3 regions of the Faecalibacillus sp. TM498 genome follow, and region 3 is predicted to be linked to each of the others. Evidence: riboswitches for the same ligand, from Rfam matches in the RefSeq annotation. Region 3 holds a riboswitch; each other region holds the start of a gene.

The links. A riboswitch is a leader RNA that binds a small molecule or an ion and turns the genes downstream of it on or off. The one in region 3 is predicted to bind cyclic di-GMP.
Region 1: another riboswitch for cyclic di-GMP. It lies ahead of LJD32_RS12320 (response regulator); the one in region 3 lies ahead of LJD32_RS09730 (SpaA isopeptide-forming pilin-related protein).
Region 2: another riboswitch for cyclic di-GMP. It lies ahead of LJD32_RS02185 (SpaA isopeptide-forming pilin-related protein); the one in region 3 lies ahead of LJD32_RS09730 (SpaA isopeptide-forming pilin-related protein).

The regions. Positions count from the first base shown of each region.
Region 1 covers NZ_JAJDKB010000050.1:7,725-10,001, forward strand. The annotation lists gene LJD32_RS12310 (HAD family hydrolase) at 1-466, shown strand, start outside; gene LJD32_RS12315 (DUF454 family protein) at 664-906, shown strand; cyclic di-GMP riboswitch class I at 964-1,039, shown strand; gene LJD32_RS12320 (response regulator) at 1,239-1,604, shown strand; gene LJD32_RS12325 (EamA family transporter) at 1,686-2,277, shown strand, end outside.
Region 2 covers NZ_JAJDKB010000004.1:8,111-10,387, reverse strand. The annotation lists gene LJD32_RS02195 (histidine phosphatase family protein) at 1-436, shown strand, start outside; gene LJD32_RS02190 (4Fe-4S binding protein) at 508-678, shown strand; cyclic di-GMP riboswitch class I at 843-924, shown strand; gene LJD32_RS02185 (SpaA isopeptide-forming pilin-related protein) at 1,020-2,277, shown strand, end outside.
Region 3 covers NZ_JAJDKB010000030.1:353-2,629, forward strand. The annotation lists partial or broken gene LJD32_RS09725 (ISL3 family transposase) at 1-822, opposite strand, end outside; cyclic di-GMP riboswitch class I at 1,349-1,433, shown strand; gene LJD32_RS09730 (SpaA isopeptide-forming pilin-related protein) at 1,524-2,277, shown strand, end outside.

The DNA.
Region 1 (2,277 bases), on a different contig from region 3:
GGTCATGGAAGAATTAGGTGTTAAAGATCAAGAAAAAACCTATGCTAGATGGGTGCAATATGTTAATGACTATGAAGAGGGAGCTACTTTATTTGAAGGATTTGAAGAAGTTTTAGAAACCTTTAAAAATCATAAAATTAAACAAGCAATCGTTTCTTCAAAGTTAAGAGATCAATATGAAATTGATATTGTTTCTAAAGGCATTGATCAATATATGTCAGCTGTTATTTTAGAAGATGATACAACGCATCATAAACCTCATCCAGAGCCTTTATTAAAATGTATAGAAAAATTAAATTTGAATTCTGATGAGGTGATTTATATTGGAGATGCCTATTCGGATTATCAAGCTGCTTTAAATGCCAACATTGATTTTGGACTAGCTAAATGGGGAAGTGTTGCTTGTCAAGATATTCCTAGTCAATATACTTTTGAAAACCCAATAGATTTACTGAAGTTACTTTAAGATTTTCAATAATATAATGAATGGTTATTTATGTTTTTAAGTAACATGATTGATTTTGATAAATCATACACAAAATTTTTAACAATTATTATTTCTTAAGAAATAGTCCAGAATATCTTTAAGAATTGTTTAGAATTAGTTCATGACTTGTTCATATAACTTTCTTATTCTTTTGTTTGTAAAAAGGAGGCAGTTATATGAAGTTAAGATACATTTATCGTAGTCTTTTATTTGTTATAGGAGTATTTTTTATATTATTAGGATTTGTTGGATTATTGCTTCCTGTTGTTCCTCAAGTACCATTTTTTATTATTGGTGCGATTTGTTTGATGGAATCATCAAATCGAATTAAAGAATGGGTCAAAGGACATGAATTATATCAAAAACATTGTCAAAAGATTATTGAAAAATCACACTTTTTAAAGCGAATACTGAATTAGTATTCGTTTTTATTTTCAATAAATTGACATAGATTGTTGGGTAAAATATAATGAAGATAACTTAATAGGCAAAGCAATTGAAAAATTGTGACGCAAAGCTATAGGGTCTTTAAAATGACAGCCAGTTGCAACTATATTAAACAGGAAAACCATACCTTTGTGCATATTTTTCCTGTTTTTTTGTAGGAGGGCAGTTATGGAAAATAAAAAAATCTATATAATAATTCAAAAAAAGAACATCGTTTAGGGTGGAAAATTATTTTTACCATTTTAGTAGCTGCTTTATTCCTTTCAATTTATACATTTATTTTACAAAATAATTATAAAAAAGAATTTTATTAGTAGAAGATAATGATTTAAATGCTGAAATAGCAATAGAACTTTTAAATGAAGAAGGAATGTTTATTGATCGTGTTAAAAATGGTGTAGAGTGTATTGAACAAATTGAAAAACAGCCCACAGATTATTATTCTTTGATTTTAATGAATATTCAAATGCCTATTTTAGATGGTTATTATACTACTCAAAAAATAAGAAGAATGAATGATCCTATTAGATCACATATTCCAATTATTTCGATGACAGCCAATGCTTTTGCCGAAGATAAAAAGAAAGCTTTAGAATTTGGAATGAATGATCATATTGCTAAACCAATTGATATGAATATTGTTATTCAAGTTTTAAAGAAATATATTTAATGTTAATTAATTGTTATGATTTAGATTGCATTCTTAACAAAATAAGCATAAAGAACTATAATTTCTTGGGGAGATTTATTTATGTGGGTTTTATATGCGTTTGGATCAGCTTTGTTTGCAGGAATTACATCAATTCTTGCCAAGTGTGGAATTAAAAAAACAGATTCTCATGTAGCAACAGCATTACGTACAATTGTTGTTTTGATTTTTTCATGGTTAATGGTTTTTATTGTACATAGTCAAAATCAGATTTCAACAATTTCAACAAATACATGGATTTTTCTAATCTTATCTGGTTTTGCGACAGGATCATCATGGCTTTGTTATTTTAAAGCTTTACAATTAGGAGATGTTAATAAAGTTGTTCCGATTGATAAATCAAGTATAATTCTTACAATTGTTTTAGCTTTTATCTTCTTAAAAGAAGATATGACTTTATTAAAATGGATGTGTGTTATTCTAATTGGTGCAGGTACGTATTTAATGATTGATCAAAAAGAAAGTTCAACAACGACACATCATAAAAGTTGGTTGATTTATGCTTTACTTTCAGCTGTTTTTGCAAGCTTAACATCTTTACTTGGAAAAGTAGGTATGCAAAATATTGACTCTAATTTGGGAACATCTATTCGCACTGTAGTTGTTTTAATCATGTCATGGGTCGTTGTGTTTG
Region 2 (2,277 bases), on a different contig from region 3:
AAAGCAACAAGCTAAAATGGCCAGTGAACAATTAAAAGATATTTCATTAGATATGATTTTTGCTTCACCACTTCAAAGAGCACATGAAACTGCAAAAATCATAAATGAAAATCATCAATTAGAAATTAAAATAGATTCTAGAATTCAAGAAATCAATTTTGGCAAATTTGAAGGAATTGCTAATAATGAAGAATTTCAATATTATAAACAAAATCATGGACTCCATTATCCAGGCGGAGAATCTTTATTCCAAGTAGTCCATCGTGTGTATAGTTTTTTAGAAGAACTTGAAAATAAATATCCTGATAAAAACATTTTAGTTGTTTGTCATGGAGGTATCGTGCGTGTCATTCATAGTTATTTTCATGATATGACAAATGAAGAATTAATGACATGGTTACCCGAAAATTGTTGTATTCAAAGCTATGAAAAATAGTGACTTTGTATTGACTGAAAAGTGGAAAGTGTTATACTAATTATAGGAAAAAAGGAAAAGGAGAGTTAAATATGAACGTAGATAAAGATACTTGTATCGGATGTGGAGCATGTGCTGGTGTTTGTCCTGTAGAAGCTTTAGCATTTGATGACGAAGGAAAAATGGAATGTGACAAAGATACATGCATTGGATGTCAAGCATGTGTTGGAACTTGTCCAGTAGAAGCTATTTCAGCTGAATAATAAGATAAATTTAATAGTTATAAAGGACTTTTTATGATATATGGTTATATCAAAAAAGTCCCTTTTATTATGTTGAAAATTTTTCGGTCGAAAAAAAGCATATTTTGGTCGTAAAGAATATTTTTTGTTGAAATTATGTGATAATATTAGTTTATAAAAATTATATATTTTAAAGGCAAAACTATTGAAAAATAGTGACGCAAAGCTACAGAACTGAACCGTAAGGAAGTTGGCTGAGTTGCAGATAATGTGTACTTAGTCTTTTCTTGCGGCTTTTTCTTTATAATTATCATTTATCGTCAATATTTTTTTATAGTTTTGTAAAATTGGGAGGAAGAATAATGAATAGAAAGAAGAAGTTGTTTTCACTATTATTGGTGGTAGCCATGATAGTAACAGCAGTTTCAACAAATGTATTTAGTGCATTTGCTGAAGAATCGGTAGATTTATCTCAATTTATTGATAAAAATCTACCAAGTGATGTAGTTGATAGAAGTTATATTAAAATTGGAGACCATATTTTACAGCCGAATATAGAAAACAAAATACCGTATGGTTCAGCAATTTCTATCAAACTAGTATGGGGATTTATTGATAATCAGTTTCCAACAAAAGATAATAATACAATGGTTTATACTTTGCCTGATGGAATAACCATGGAAGAAGGAATTAAGGAACTAAAAGAAGGTGCGGAAACTGTAGGACATTTTGAAATAAAAGGTAATACAATTACAGTTAAATATAATGCAGGAGATCAAAGTGAATTATTTTTTAGTAAATCAAATAGACATGGTTCACTGATCATCAATGGAACTTTGAGTGATTCATTTACAAACAATCATGAAGGTGGAAAAGGAAAACTAGACTTACCAGGTGTTGGTCAATTTATCATTGATATGGATCGTGATAAATCTAACGATAAGGTAGATATTGAAAAAACAGGAGGAAAGGTTATAAGTGATGGGGATAATCTTTCTGCAGAATTTAAATTAAAGGTTTCAGCAACTGGTCCACAAACAAACGTTGTTGTGACTGATCAAATGGATGAAAATATGACATTAGATGGAGATGTTCAATTTTACACAGATGAAGCCTGTACAATTTCTTATACTGGTACAGTTACAAATAATTTAAAAGAAACTAATAAATTTCAATATACAATTGGAAGTATGAATGATAAAGAAGTTTTATATGCTAAATATAAAGTAAAAGTAAAAAAAGATGTTTTTGCATATAATCCGGATGATTGGAATTCTAAAGTTGGAAATAACATAACTGTAAAGAGTGATGCACAAACAAATGAAAAAAATTCTTATAAGAAATTAGAATATACTAAGAAAAATTGGGCAGAAAAAAAGCATAGTGTTACTGGTGATGATAGTAATAAGGTTATCAATTGGGAAGTTACGTTAAATCCTGGGGGTAATTTTGATATTGGTGGTTCTACTATTAAAGACTCGTTAGGTGATAATATTGGTGAATATATTGATGGAAGTTTTAAATGTAGTCCTTCTATTGAAGGATTAACATGGGAAAGTTTAACAACTGGAAATTTCCAAGTACCTGCTGGATGTGATAAGGAGTACAAGATTACTTACC
Region 3 (2,277 bases):
TATCTTGTAACGATGTTTCAATAATCTGTATTCTCTGGATTTTTTATTTTTAACATATTTACGCATAATTCTTTTTCGAGTATGATTGAGTTGATCATTTATTAGTCTGGTAACGTGAAAATGGTCAACAAGCAAGGTCGAATTTGGAAAATATGTCTTTAGTAAGGGTTTGAATATAAAGCTCATATCAGTGCATATGTATTCGACCTTTTTTCTTTCTTCCAAATCAATCTTAAATAGATAGTCAGACATGATATCATGTGTTCTGGATTCAACGATATCAATAATCAAATTGTTTTCAAAGTTCATAAGGATAGCAGGATATTTATATTTGGAGTTTCTAGAGAAATGAAATTCATCAATCAATAGAACTCTAGGAAGGCTATGTCTTTTAATTCTGACAAAAGTATCAAATATTTCCATGATTCTGGTAGAAGAAACACCAAACATTCTAGCAATGGAAGCATAAGTAGCATTATAAGGTTTTAACCTGTTTAGAATAGAAATGATAGCTGTTCTAGTAAAAGACCAATCACCATAAGCAATAGGATTTACATCAGAAAAAGAAGCATTACAGTCAATGCATTTATACCTTTTAACATAAGTAACCATCTTTACAGGTTTATCATTAACAGGTACAGATACAATAGATCTTTTCTTGTTGCCTTTACTAATGAAATGAGTGCTGCCACATGTAGGACATGAAAATCTAGATGGCTTGAATCTAATATCGATTTCATAATTAGATTCTTTATGATCTACAGTAAATGTTTCAACAACATCATCCTTGATATCAAATAGTTTTAATAATTCGTTGTTCATAATAATAATTTAATCAGGACCAGACAGTAAAATTGTATCAAAAAAGGGGATGATTCACATCCCCACGATAATTTAGAGGGTACTCCGCCTAATAATTTAGAGCGAACCTCTAAGCACCGGATAATTTAATATACCATGAAATTCATCCCACTTTTCTTTTATATCAAATTGACAAATAAGAAATGAATCTATATAATATAAGTAAATGATACTCATGGTCTCAATAATAAAAAGGAACGAAAAAAGTTTGAAAAAGTAAAGATTTGTAACTATGGCGGACACCCCTTATATATTTATGAACATATATTTTCTATAATAAATGTGTCAATAGATAGAACGGAGAAAGAAATATTAGTGCAGTTTAGATTTAAAAAATGTCGTTTGGTTTTGTAGGGTTGTCAAAAATTGAATAAGGATATAGAATAATAAAATTAAATAAAAAATATGTAAAAAACTGAGAAAATTTGTTATAAAAAATGGCTTTTGAAAAATTGAAAAAGCGTTGATTTTATGATAAGATTCTAATGAAGGATAATAGCAAAATTAGTGAAAGCTAATGACGCAAAGCTACGGGTCTAAGTACAAAAGTATATGATTGCCGGGCCGCCCAATTCAAAAAAAAGAATAGGCGGCTTTTTACCGTCTTATAGGAATAATTAATAAAATGATGAATATATATATTAAAATGGGAGGTAAAAATTATGCTGAAACGTATGAGAAGAATTGGTTTATTTGTTCTAGCAATAGCAGTAGTTATTAGTAGTGCAATTATTGCCTCTGCTAATGAAAGAAGTGGTACTACTACAGGAAGTGCAACAGCACAAACAACTGCTTCTAGTTATGTAATAGAAAATAAAAGTAGCGATAAAAAAGATATTACAGTTACAATTCAACATTATAATGGAAGCAAAAAAATCTATTCAGATGATGTGAAAACTCTATCTTATGGATCAAAAATCAACGATTACGCTAAAGCAATAAATTGGGATGTAAGTAGTGTAACTGTTGATGGAAATGCCGTATCAAATAAAAATTATATTGAATTGACAGGAACTGGAAGTGCAACGGTTGTAGTGAATTACACTGCCAAAGAAACAGATGTATTAGGAGATACTTCTTTCTATGATTACACAGTAAAAGCTGGTGAATCAAATGGAATATATTATTCTTTTAATATGTTAGGAGATAATACTAATCAAAGATTGACATCTGGTACATCTAGAAATTCATGGAAAGGTGTTTATTGGAATGGATGGCAAAATATTGAATATCAAAGTAGAAGTGATTTAGGTACAGGAAACAATTATGAAACATATTCTTATGAATTGATGAAAGATGACTATGATGTTAATGCTTATACAGGAAGCAGCAAAGTAATTAAAGGATTGTTGAATGGTATAGATAGTGATGGAAATGTAAAATTTAATTATACTGAACCAGGATTCTTTGTTAAGA